Regions from separate parts of the Rhizobium acidisoli genome, predicted to be linked through region 2. Evidence: riboswitches for the same ligand, from Rfam matches in the RefSeq annotation. Region 2 holds a riboswitch; each other region holds the start of a gene.

What was found. A riboswitch is a leader RNA that binds a small molecule or an ion and turns the genes downstream of it on or off. The one in region 2 is predicted to bind cobalamin.
Region 1: linked by a shared signal. The riboswitch ahead of nrdH (glutaredoxin-like protein NrdH) and the one ahead of CO657_RS11925 (ABC transporter substrate-binding protein) in region 2 are both predicted to bind cobalamin.
Region 3: linked by a shared signal. The riboswitch ahead of bluB (5,6-dimethylbenzimidazole synthase) and the one ahead of CO657_RS11925 (ABC transporter substrate-binding protein) in region 2 are both predicted to bind cobalamin.
Region 4: linked by a shared signal. The riboswitch ahead of CO657_RS16300 (CbtB domain-containing protein) and the one ahead of CO657_RS11925 (ABC transporter substrate-binding protein) in region 2 are both predicted to bind cobalamin.

Annotation. Positions count from the first base shown of each region.
Region 1 covers NZ_CP034998.1:3,682,676-3,685,858, forward strand. Annotated here, with positions in the region: gene nrdE (class 1b ribonucleoside-diphosphate reductase subunit alpha) at 1-1,262, opposite strand, end outside; gene nrdI (class Ib ribonucleoside-diphosphate reductase assembly flavoprotein NrdI) at 1,241-1,657, opposite strand; gene nrdH (glutaredoxin-like protein NrdH) at 1,673-1,894, opposite strand; cobalamin riboswitch at 2,149-2,375, opposite strand; gene CO657_RS17980 (heavy metal translocating P-type ATPase) at 2,578-3,183, opposite strand, start outside.
Region 2 covers NZ_CP034998.1:2,405,419-2,408,601, reverse strand. Annotated here, with positions in the region: cobalamin riboswitch at 395-649, shown strand; gene CO657_RS11925 (ABC transporter substrate-binding protein) at 821-1,837, shown strand; gene CO657_RS11920 (FecCD family ABC transporter permease) at 1,834-2,874, shown strand; gene CO657_RS11915 (ABC transporter ATP-binding protein) at 2,871-3,183, shown strand, end outside.
Region 3 covers NZ_CP034998.1:2,021,535-2,024,717, reverse strand. Annotated here, with positions in the region: gene CO657_RS10030 (DHA2 family efflux MFS transporter permease subunit) at 18-1,439, opposite strand; cobalamin riboswitch at 1,593-1,778, shown strand; gene bluB (5,6-dimethylbenzimidazole synthase) at 1,821-2,510, shown strand; gene CO657_RS10020 (DUF2865 domain-containing protein) at 2,532-3,183, opposite strand, start outside.
Region 4 covers NZ_CP034998.1:3,318,764-3,321,946, reverse strand. Annotated here, with positions in the region: gene CO657_RS16310 (putative bifunctional diguanylate cyclase/phosphodiesterase) at 1-299, opposite strand, end outside; gene CO657_RS16305 (histidine phosphatase family protein) at 710-1,264, opposite strand; adenosylcobalamin (AdoCbl) riboswitch at 1,320-1,462, shown strand; gene CO657_RS16300 (CbtB domain-containing protein) at 1,475-1,684, shown strand; gene CO657_RS16295 (CbtA family protein) at 1,698-2,444, shown strand; gene CO657_RS16290 (hypothetical protein) at 2,495-3,124, shown strand; gene CO657_RS16285 (sulfite oxidase-like oxidoreductase) at 3,109-3,183, opposite strand, start outside.

The sequences.
Region 1 (3,183 bases), 1.3 Mb from region 2:
TTATATTCGCTCGCCTCACTGACCTGCAGGATCTCCGAGCAGAGATTGCTCATCGAAATACGCCCGGCGATCGGGTTCGCCCGGTTCACCGTGTCCTCGAACATGATGTAGGGATAACCGCTTTCGAACTGGATTTCGGCAAGCACCTGGAAGAATTCCCGCGCCTTGATCTTCTTCTTGGAGATGCCGGCATCTGCCACCATCTCCCGATATTTTTCTGTCACCGAAATCTCGGTAAAGGGCACACCATAGACGCGCTCGACGTCATAGGGCGAGAACAGGTACATGTCCTCGTTGTTCCTCGCGAGTTCGAAGCTGATGTCGGGCACGACGACGCCGAGCGACAGCGTCTTGATGCGGATCTTCTCGTCGGCATTCTCACGCTTGGTGTCGAGGAAGCGCATGATGTCAGGGTGATGGGCGTTGAGATAGACAGCACCGGCTCCCTGCCGGGCACCGAGCTGGTTGGCATAGGAGAAACTGTCTTCGAGCAGCTTCATCACCGGGATGATGCCCGATGACTGGTTCTCGATCTGCTTGATCGGCGCGCCGGCCTCGCGGATGTTCGTCAGCGACAGCGCCACGCCGCCGCCGCGCTTCGACAATTGCAGCGCCGAATTGATCGACCGGCCGATCGATTCCATATTGTCCTCGACCCGCAGCAGGAAGCAGGAAACCAGTTCACCGCGCTGTTTCTTGCCGGCATTGAGGAAGGTCGGCGTCGCCGGCTGGAAGCGGCCGGAGATGATCTCGTCGACCATGTCGCGGGCAAGGGCCTCGTCGCCGCGCGCCAAAGTCAGCGCCACCATGCAGATGCGGTCCTCGTAGCGCTCGAGATAGCGCTTTCCGTCAAAGGTCTTCAGCGTATAGCTGGTGTAATATTTGAAGGCGCCGAGGAAAGTCGGGAACCGGAACTTCCTGGCATAGGCCTGGTCGAACAGGTCGCGGACGAAATTGAAGGAATATTGGTCGAGAACCTCCTGCTCGTAATAGCCCTCGGTCACGAGGTAATCGAGCTTTTCCCTCAGATTGTGAAAGAACACGGTGTTCTGGTTCACATGCTGCAGGAAATACTGCTTCGCCGCCATGCGGTCCTTTTCGAGCTGGATCCTGCCCTCATCGTCATAGAGGTTCAGCATGGCGTTCAGCGCGTGATAGTCGAGCGTTTCCACCGCTTTCAAAGGGCGTTCGCCGGCGGGATGAGCAAAACTGTTATGCGGTTTTGCACCCGCATCCCGCGTCAGAGTTGTTCCCGTGTCCAAAATCGTTCCATTCCGTGTTTGACGTTGGCGACATCCTCCTCCGTGCCCATGAGCTCGAACCTGTAGAGGTACGGCACCCGGCATTTCTGCGAGATCACGTCGCCGGCGAGCCCGTATGTCTCGCCGAAATTGCTGTTGCCCGCGGCAATCACGCCACGAATGTGTCCTCGGTTCTCCGCATCGTTCAAGAAACGGATCACCTGCTTGGGAACGGCGCCCTTTATGATCCCTGGGCCGTCGCCGCCGCTATAGGTCGGCACGACAAGCACGAAGGGTTCGCGGATATGGAACGCATCCGCACCGCCCGCCGGAATGCGCGCCGCGCGCAGTCCGAGCCTGGCAACGAAGCGATGGGTATTTTCGGATCGGCTGGAATAATAGACGATCAGCCCCATCGCCTTTTTCCTCGGTCAGGAGAGCGCGCTGATCATATCGGGGCGGAAACCCGCCCAATGCCGCTCGCCGGCGATCACGACCGGCGCCTGCATGTAGCCGAGGCTGCGGACACGATCGAGCGCTTCGGCATCCTCGGAGATATCGACGATGTCGTAATCGACGCCCAGACGGTCGAGGGCGCGATAGGTGGCAGTGCATTGGACGCAGGCGGGTTTGCTGTAGACGGTAACGCTCATCATGTTCCTCGTGATGTCAAAGAATTCAGGACGCAAGACAGGGATCGGGCGCCTTGTGGCGTCCGGGTCAATGCTTGATGGTGATCTGGCAAGTCGGCGCTTTAGACGCCTGAGACGATCGGGATTAGCGCGGGCGGCGGCCTTGATATTCTGAACATGACTTCAACCCCGAAGTGCTCATGCGGACGTTCGGGCAGCGCAACAGGCGCGGATCATTCCGCTGTCATGCACGCGACCTTCCGGACACCCCGCCCGTGGACATCTAGTTCAAGGCAGGTCTCCTGGCTTGCGGGTCGAAGCACCCTGCCCCAGCCTTCCCGAGGCATCATGCCTCAGTGACCTGAAATCGGACAGTTGCTCGCCGCTTACAGTTGCGGGGGCAGCTCCGGCCTTGCTGCGCCGTCATGGCGAAACGCACCGTATTCCCGTCTTAGCCCGCGATCCGACACGAATCGAAGGAACCTTGAACACTAGATATAGTACGCGAATCCAAAATCACGTCAACGGATGGTTTGTGCGTTGCGTTACGGCAAGTTTGAAATCACTACGTTCCTGTGAAAAACATGGATAACGAAGGCTTAAGCAAACAGGCTGTGAAGAAGGCCGGAACGAAGAGAGCCGGCTTGTAGCCGGCTCTACGATTGTCGATTCCCGATCAGCCGCATCGTCGCTGCGAATAGGGTTTATCCCTTGACCTGAAGCAGCCTAAGCGCATTGATCGTCACCAGCACGGTGGCGCCGGTATCGGCGAGAATTGCCGGCCAGAGACCGGTGATGCCGGCAATCGTCGTCACCAGGAACACCGCCTTCAGTCCCAGCGCGATGCTGATATTCTGCAGGATATTGCGCATCGTCCGTTTGGACAGCTCGATCATCCGCGCCACGTCGCCGACGCGCCCGTGGAGAACGGCGGCATCCGCAGTTTCCAGCGCCACGTCGGTGCCGCCGCCCATGGCGATGCCGATATCGGCGGCAGCCAGCGCCGGAGCATCATTGATGCCGTCGCCGACCTTGGCGACGATGAAGCCCTGGCGCTTCAATTCACCGACGACCCGCTGCTTATCCTCAGGCATCATCTCGCCGCGCCAGTCGATGCCGAGCATGCCGGCAACGGCTGCTGCCGTCCGCTTGTTGTCGCCCGTCAGCATCATCGCCTTGACGCCGGCCGACTTGAGCGTGGAAAGCCCGGCCTTGGCATCCTCGCGCGGCTCGTCGCGCATGGCGATCAGGCCGGCCGCGACACCGTTGACGAGCAGCACCGACACGCTCTTGCCCTCGTCGTTCAGCAC
Region 2 (3,183 bases):
GAGGGAGGTCGGAGGGTGCCGCACCCACGCAGCGGGAACGGGAGATCTTGTGTCGACGCTCAAGAGAGCCTCATCTTGAGGTGCGGAAGCCGAAGGCTGAAGCCTCGAAAGACGAGGCGGGTGCTTCATTCGCAGAGCGGGATGTGTTTTTAGCAAGGAGCACCGTTGCGGCGTGCTTCGAGGCTTCGCCCTCTCGGGCTGCGCACCTCAGCATGAGGGAGGTTGCTGGATGCCGCGCCCACGACAGTGGGAACGGGAGGATGCTTAAGAGAGCCCTATCCTGGGGTGAGGATGCTGGCACTATACCGGCCGACAGCGCTCCGACGGTCCGTCTCCATTTTTCGCCCACCAGACCCAATCCTCCGCAATAATCATTGACGTCGCGCGGGCCGGCGACGTAACTGGGGGCGACGGTTCCCTGAAGATGACTCCAAGGGGATTAATAGGGAACACGGTGAGGACGACCCAGAAGGGACCGAGACCGTGGCTGCCCCCGCAACTGTATGCGGATTGTCGATCATCTCAGGTGTGGCCAGCGACCGGCCATCTCTGAAGGGCTGATAGCCTCGCCACTGCGATATATCGCGGGAAGGCGGATGAAAGACGGATATCCGCAAGCCAGGAGACCTGCCGTCAATCACGATCCAATCAACCGGGCGGGGATGCCCGGACAAGGAACAGACATGATTGACCTTCTGAACCTCCGCCGAATTTCGGCATGCATCCGTCTCGATTGGACCTCCTGCGGCTAGCGCGCGTCAGCGTGCCTTCGGCCGCGCGTGCGGCATAACCGTGCTTTTTTCCTTCAATCGAGGTTTTCATGCGCCAGATTCTCGCCACCATGACATTTGCCTTCGGGCTGATCGGCCTTGCGGTACCGAGCCTTGCCGCCACCCAATATCCTTTGACCATCACCAATTGCGGTGAGCAGGTGACGTTCCAGAAAGCGCCATCGAAGATCGTTTCGATCGGCCAGGGCATGACCGAAATTCTCTTCTCGCTCGGCCTTGCCGAGAAGATCGCCGGCACGGCCGTCTGGGTCGGTCCGGTCCTGCCGCAATATGCCGAGGCCAACAGCAAGATAAAGCGTCTCGCCGACAATGATCCGAGCTTCGAATCCGTCGTCGGACAGGAGCCCGACCTGGTGGCGGCCGAGTTCGAATGGCATGTCGGCGCACAGGGCTCCGTCGGCAAGCGGGAGCAGTTCCAGGATCTCGGGATCAATACCTATCTCGCGCCGGCCGATTGCGTCGCCAAGGTCAACACCGATGGCGGCGACGGTGTGCGCAAGGAGCTGTTCACGATGGAGCTGGTCTACCGTGAGATCGCCGAGCTCTCGGAGATCTTCGACGTGAAGGAGCGCGGCGATGCGCTGATTTCCAAGTTGAAGAAGCGCGAGGCGGATGCCGTCGCATCGATATCCGGCGCATCGGGCAAGAACCTGCCTATCGTCTTCTGGTTCTCCAGCAAGGAAGTCAACGGCGATGCCTTCATCGCCGGCAAGAACAGCGCGCCTGCCTATATCCTGAAGGCGATCGGCGCCAGGAATGTCCTCACGACCGAAGAGGAATGGCCGCTGGTCGGCTGGGAAACCATCGCCCAGGCGAACCCGGCCGTCATGGTGCTCGCCACCATGGACCGGCGCCGCTACGCCGCCGACGATCCGAAGGTCAAGATCGATTTTCTCGAGAACGACCCCGTGACCAAGGAACTCGATGCCGTCAGGAACAAGCACTTCGTGATGATGGACGCGCAATCGATGAACCCGACGATCCGCACGATCGACGGCATCGAGACCTTGGCGAACGGCATCAAATCCTTCGGCCTGTCGCAGTGAAGGCAGTGTCGGTCAGGCAACAAGGATGGTGGGCGCTTGCCGCGCTCACCATTTCAGCCCTTCTCCTTCTCGGACTGATGATCAGCCTTGCCGTTTCGATCGGCGAGATCGCGATCCCGCTAGCGACGACGGCGGAGGCGGTGTCGAACCGGCTTTTCGGAACGCAATTCGAGCTCAGCCGCATCCACCAGGGCATCGTCTGGGATTATCGTCTGAGCCGGGCGCTGGTTGCAGCCAGCGCCGGCGCGTCGCTCTCGCTCTGCGGTGCCGTCCTGCAGGCGCTGCTGCGCAATCCGCTGGCCGAACCCTATGTGCTCGGCATCTCCGCCGGCGCTTCGACGGGAGCCGTCTGCGTGATGATCCTCGGCCTCGGCTACGGTGTTCTCGGCCTGTCCAGCGGCGCCTTCATCGGCGCGGTCATTGCCTTTCTGCTGGTCGGCTTCCTTGCGACGGGTGCGGGGGGAACCGGCGAGCGCATCATCCTGTGCGGCGTTGCCGGTTCGCAGCTCTTCACTGCGCTGACCTCCTACATCGTGACGACATCGGCGAATGCCGAGCAGGCGCGCGGCATTCTGTTCTGGCTTCTGGGTTCGCTCAGCGGCGTGCGCTGGCCGGATGTCTATCTCTCGGTGCCGATCGCGTTTGCCGGTTTCCTCATCTGCATGGCCCATGTCCGGGCGCTCGATGCTTTCGCCTTCGGCACGGATGCGGCCGCCTCGCTCGGCATTGCCGTGCGCCGCGTCCAGATCCTGCTGTTCGGGCTGACGGCGGCGATGACGGCAAGCGTCGTCAGCATGGTCGGCTCGATCGGCTTCGTCGGCCTGGTCATTCCGCATGCGGCCCGCTTCCTCGTCGGACCGGGCCATCGGTGGCTGCTGCCGGCAACGGCGCTCGGCGGCGCGATCTATATGGTCGGCGCCGATATCGTCTCGCGCATCATCATCCCGCAGCAGGTTCTGCCGATCGGCGTCGTCACGGCGCTCTTCGGCGCGCCGGCCTTCGCCGTCATCCTCTATCGCGTGCGGAGAAGCGCATGAGCATTACCATCGACGCGGTGAGTTTCGCCGCCGGCGACACGGTCATCGTCAACGGCGTCAGCCTGACGGTGGCAAAGGGCAAGGTTCTCGGTCTGCTCGGGCCGAACGGGTCCGGCAAATCGAGCCTGCTGAGGCTGATCTGCCGGCTGCGCAAGGTCCGCAGCGGCGTCATCCGGCTGGGCGAAGACGATATCGCTTCGCTGTCGCGCGCAGCCCTTGCCCGGCGCATCGCTTTCGTCGAGCAGCAGTCGACGACCGATACCCAGCTGACCGTGCGCGACGTGGTTCGGCTCGGCCGCACGCCGCATC
Region 3 (3,183 bases), 380 kb from region 2:
CGGGCGATTTGGCTTGATCAGCTGTTTTCCGCGATCGCCTCTTCGGGCTCGGGCTGGTGGCGTTTGCGGCGGCGCGTGGTCAATTCGGCGCCGGCATCGCGCGGCAGGCGCAGGAAGGTGATGCAGGCGAGCGCCGAAATCGCCGAGACGCTGAAGAAGGCGGTGTGAAAATCCGAGACCAGCAGCCTGCCTCCGTGAAAGCTGCTCGAAATTTCGAGGATGCCGCCGGCGATCGCCACGCCCATCGCCATGGAGATACGCTGGGCAACGGCGTTGATCGCGGTCGCCTGGCTGCTGTCGGCATCATCGACATCGCCGAAGGCCATGGCGTTGACGCCCGAAAAGGCCATTGAGCGGAAAAGGCCGCCGATCAGCAGGCAGGCCATGATCAGCGGCAGCGGCGTTTCAGCGGTGAAGAAGCCGTTGATGCCGAGGCAGATTGCCGCCAGCAAGGTGGTGATCGATATGACGGTACGGAAGCCGAAGGCATTGAAGGTGCGCGAGGCGGCAAATTTCGACCCCATGGAGCCGAGCGCGCTGACGAAGGTGACTGAGCCCGATTGCAGCGGCGTCAGGCCGAAGCCGAGCTGGAGCATCAGCGGCATCAGAAAGGGCAGGGCGCCGAGCCCCATGCGGAAATTCGAGGCGCCGAGGATCGCCGCCCGGAACATCGGGTAACGGAACATTTTCGGATCGAGCAGCGGATAGGGCGTGCGGCGGGCATGCAGGAGATAGAGGAGGCCGGCAAGGATGCCGACGGCCACCGTGACATAGCCGTAGATGACGGGCACGGCCGGCAGGCTGATCACCGACAGGCCGAAAACGAAGCCGGAAAAGCCGATGCCGCAAAGGAAGAAGCCCGGAAAATCCATCGGCCGCGGACTGCGCGGCTCGACCGCCGGCAGGAAACGCGTGACGAGGAAGATGCCGAGCACGCCGATCGGGACATTGATCCAGAAGATCCAGTGCCAGCTGAGATAGGTGGTGAGGAAACCGCCGATCGGCGGCCCCATGATCGGGCCGATCAGTGCGGGAATGGTGAGCCAGGCCATGGCATCGACGAGTTCGTGGCGCGGCGTTCCCCGGACCAGCAGCAGGCGGCTGACCGGCGTCATCATCGAGCCGCCGGCGCCCTGGATCAGGCGCGAGACGACGAAGGCCGCGATCGAATTGGAAAAGGCGCAGGCGACCGAGCCGATCATGAAGACGAAGATCGCCAAACGGAAGATGTTGCGCGCGCCGAAACGATCGGACATCCAGCCGCTGATCGGGATGAAGATCGCCAGCGCCACGAGATAGCTGGTGACAGCAAGCTTCAGCGCGATCGGCGAGGTGCCGATATCGGCGGCGATCGCCGGCAGGCTGGTGGCGATGACGGTCGAATCCATCTGTTCCATGAACAGGGCGACCGCAAGGATCATGGGTGTCAGGCGGGGCACGGGCAACCGGGGTGCAAAGAGGAAAGTTGCGGCGCCACGGGCGTCGGTTGGGATCTGTTCGTTTCTACGGCAGCGATGCGCAGCTGTCCACGCGATCGATGTCACATACGGGTGAATGCGGCATGAGGCCGCTTGCCGCAGGGCCGGTTTGCTGAAATAGATGCGCCGTCAGGTGCCCGCTTTTCAAGCGGGAGAATCGGGAATCCGGTGCAAGACCGGAACGTGCCCAACGCTGTAAGGCTGACGTCTGCCGCTCATCATGCCACTGGTTTTCGCCGGGAAGGCTGCGGCAGACGGGTGACGCCGAGTCAGAAGACCGGCCTGGCAAGATAGACCCAACCCGCGCGGACGGCGGGCGGTTGCGTTGTTGGGGATTTGACGATGCGACCCTTTGATGAGGATGCCATGTCAGTGGCGTCCGGTTTTTCTTTGGCCGAACGCGAGGCTGTCTATCATGCGATCATGACGCGACGCGATGTTCGCAGCCAGTTCCTGCCCGAGCCCTTGCCCGACGACGTGGTGGAACGGCTGCTGACGGCCGCCCATCACGCACCCTCCGTCGGCTTCATGCAGCCGTGGAATTTCATTCTGGTGAAAAGTCCAACTGTGCGAGCCCGAATCCGCGATGCCTTTGCCAAGGCCAACGAGGAAGCGGCACTGATGTTTGAGGGCGAGCGGCGGCAGGCCTATCGCTCCCTCAAGCTCGAAGGCATAACAGAGGCGCCGCTCGGCATCTGCGTGACCTGCGATCCCACCCGCAGCGGCAGCGTGGTGCTGGGGCGCACGCACAATCCGCGGATGGACAGCTATTCCACAGTCTGCGCCATTCAGAATCTCTGGCTGGCGGCCCGCGCCGAAGGGGTCGGCATTGGCTGGGTCAGCATCTTTCACGAAGCCGACTTGAAGACCATTCTCGGCATCCCTGAGCATATCGAGGTGGTTGCCTGGCTCTGCGCCGGTTTCGTCGACCGGCTCTACGACCAGCCGGAACTCTCGGTCAAAGGCTGGCGGCAGCGGCTGCCGCTCGAGGAACTCGTCTTCCATGATGGCTGGGGAAGGAGCGAGAGGTAGCGATCACTGCTGCTGCGGCTGCTACTGCTGCGGTTGGGGGCCAGGTGCGGCAGGATTGGCAAGGTCGATCGAGCCCTGGTCGCCGGCGAGGAATTGCGGGCCGACCTGGCGGACCTTATTCTGCGTGGGGTCGTAGGGACGCTCCGGAACCGATGGCTGCGGCGCGGCGGCTGCCGCTGTATCCTTCACCGGCGGATTGGTCCGGATGGTGGTGATCGATCCCTGCTGCGGCGGCTGGCTGATCGCCTGCTTGCCGCGCATCTCGTCGTAATAGGCGGTGAGATTGCAGGCGCAGGCGTTTTTCTCGCCGGGCGCGCGGCTTTTGTAGGCGAAGGCGTTCTTCATGGCGCTGTAGGGCGTGCCGGTTGCGACCGAGATCATGTTCGAGGCTTCCGTGCTCGTCACGTCGCGATAGAAAAGCTGGGTCTCGATGCCGGGGCACATCTTGGCGCAAGTCTGGGCATCGCGGCCGAAATCGACCGACGTGGCGTTCGAGCTGATCGGGAAGAAACCGCCGTCGCAGCTGCGCACGCAGATGGTGCTGACCGGCGAGAGCATATCGGCCCGTGGCAGACCGTAACGCGGATCAACGTCTTGGCCGCCGCCGAGCGGTATGAAGGTATCGGAGCGCATCGCCTGTTCCTCGATGCTCGGGGCGGGGTCGTTGGCGCTG
Region 4 (3,183 bases), 910 kb from region 2:
GGCAGCTTGGTCAGATGGTCGTGAGTTGCGGTCCAATCGGCCTTCGCCTGGGCGGCGGCGCGCAGTTCCGTTTCCTTGCGCAGGTCGGCAATGCGCAGCACCGAATAGATGAAGCTCATGGCGCCGGCGATGCCGAGAGCCAGAACGAGTTTGTCGGCACCATATTCGCCGAAACCGGTCATGAAGAAGACAAGGCTGTCGTCAAGCTGCAAAAGCGCGCCGAGGAGCCAGAGAGTTATCCCAAGCCCGACGATCGATACGCATTGCCTTCCGGCCCTGCTCTGGAAAAACACCGGCATATGGCCTTCTCCATCTCCACCCTATGCCGAACTATCATGAAAGTCTGAAATGTTCGTTGAAACCAGAAGGCGAATTTTTGGGGACAGCAGCCTCTTGCTGCACCGTCGAGAGACGGACGCACTTCTGGTGACGCGGGGAACGGAAAAAACGAAGGCGAGCGTGCTGGTGCATCGCTCGCCCTTTCTCGTGTTTCAGGCGGTGACCATCAACAGCGGAACGCTGACGATGAGACCGACCAGAACCGTGATTGTGGCGACACGCATTAAACGCAGGCGACGCGTGCGCTCCCCACTCCAGTCATATGTCATGTCTTCCATCTCCTTGGGACAAGGAAGTAGTCCCGGCGAAACCGGGTTCAATAGAGATGACGCGATTTGCTTGTGTAAGGCTGGATAAGCATCAGGGATCGCTAATGCTGGAAACGCAGAGACCAGCGCCGTCCGTTGCTGGTCATGCGAATGACGGCGAGCGGCTCGACATCGATGAGCCAGAAGGAGGAGGGCGGTGCCTGGAGCACATGGGCTACCGCCGCTCGGATGACCGTGGCGTGGCTGATGGCGATCACATGGCCGCCGAGGGCGGATTCGTTGTCCATCCAGCTGGCGACGCGTGTTCGAAGATCAACAAGGCTCTCGCCTCCGTGAGGGGCGGCTTCCGGACTTGTCATCCAGGCCATGAGGTTCTCCGGCTCCTCGGCCTCGATCGCCGCGATCGACTTGCCGGCCCAGCGGCCATGATCGCAATCGCCAAGTGCAGGGTCTATGCGAGCTTGAAGGCCGAGCGCGTCGACAGTCTGGCGGGCACGCAAAGCCGGGCTTACGGCGATACGATCGGCGCGGGGCAGGGCGGTCATCCTGCCGGCTTCCTCCGTTGCCTTGGTTTCCAGCGGTTCGTCGATCGGAAACATGGCTTTGCGGCTCGCCGCCGTTGCACCATGGCAGATCCAGGTAAGGCGCGTGTTCATACAGTAGAGCAGCCCTTGGCCGGCAGGTGAAGTATCGTTGACAGTCTCTTCGGCGTGCAGATATAACCGGGCTGTTGCGGGTTTGGAAGCCGGTGGAAATCCGGCGCGGTCGCGCCACTGTGACCAGCGTGTCGAAGGTTTTTCGCGCTGGAAGTCAGACCTTACCGCACAAGCACTCTTTCGACTGAACGCGTCATTCCGGAGGAATACATGTCTGACACCACTTTCGCGCCCGTCGCGGCACCGGCACCGATCCCCGTAGGAGAAATCCTGCCCTGGGCGATCTTCGGCGGCCTGCTGATGCTCATCGCCATCTATTTCGTCGGCACCGAGGAAGGCGCGACCGCGCTGTTCAACGGCATGTATGTGCACGAATTCGTGCATGACGCCCGCCACCTCCTCGGCTTTCCCTGCCACTAAGGGGGATACTGACATGGTCGGAAATCTTCTACTTCGCGGCATGCTCGCGGGGCTGATCGCTGGCATTCTGGTTTTTGCTTTCGCCCATATCTTCGGCGAGCCGCTGGTCGATGCGGCAATCGCCTTCGAGGAGGCGAGCGCCCAGGCGGCCGGCGAAGCTGCCGAACCTGAAATCGTCAGCCGGGCCACACAGGCCGGTCTTGGCCTTTTCACCGGCGTCATGGCCTACAGCATTGCCGTCGGCGGGCTTTTCGCGCTCGCCTTCGCTTTCGTGCATGGCCGCGTCAGCAATCTTTCGGCGCGCGGCACCTCGGCGGTCATTGCCCTTGCCGCCTTCGTGGCGATCGTTCTCGTTCCCGCTATCAAATATCCGGCCAACCCGCCGGCGGTCGGCAATGCCGATACGATCGGCGTCAGGACTGAGCTGTTCTTCCTGATGATCGTCGTTTCGCTTGCTGCCCTGATTGCCGCGGTGGCGCTGTCGCGCCGTCTTTCCGAGCGTTTCGGCCCCTGGAACAGCGCGATCATCGCTGGCGTCGCCTATCTCGTCTTCATCGGCCTCGTGCTCTATTTACTGCCGCCGATCAACGAGGTGCCGGAGAACTTCTCGGCCATGGTGCTCTGGCGTTTCCGGACGACAACGCTCGCCATGCATGCGGTCCTCTGGGCAACACTTGGCCTTGCCTTCGGGGCGCTGGCGGAAAAGCGGCTTGCCGTGAAGGACGGGCAGCGGAGCCGGCCGGCGAGGGCCTTCTACTGAACGCATCGAGGGGCGCCGTTTTGCCGGCGCCCTTAGGTTTTCGTGCCACTATGAAAAGCTGCAGAACCATAACACTCCTGTCGACGGCTTTTGCCGCCGCTTTCTTTTGCCTGCCTGCTGAAAACGCCCTTGCTCATAGCCGCAACGCCGGCGGCAGCCATGCCGGCCTCGATATACCTGAAATCTCGCATGGAGAGATGGCGGTGATTTCGGACTATCGCGGCCGAATTATCGACCTGGCGTCCCGTGCAGTCGATACGAACGAGCCCTTCCGGCGCGTTCTGAACTATGCCGAAATCCAATATTCCTATTGTCTCTGGGGCCGGATGCCGGGCAGCGTGAGCGACGAGGAGAGCCCATTCAACGAATGCGCCCATGCCTATCTAGCGGCGGCCAAGGCGGTCTTGCTCTCGATGCGCGAGATGCCGGGGGAGGCCGTTGCGGCTGATGAAATCATTTCCGCGGTCGATGCCGACATGGTGCGGCGCAGCCTAGCGCTCATCACCTGCCGGTTCAGCGGCGAGGCCTTCAACACCGCCGATGTCGTCAAACCACGCTGGAATAAGGTGCCGTTTCATCTAGCCAGCATGGCGTCGCTGACGGGGCTTGCCGCTCTGTTCGCGCTTGTGGTGTTTGCACTTCGCCACGGTCTGCGGCCGACGGCTCAATCGTCGGAATAGCGCTGCTCGCGCCACGGATCGCCATACATGTGGTAGCCGTTCTTTTCCCAAAAGCCGGC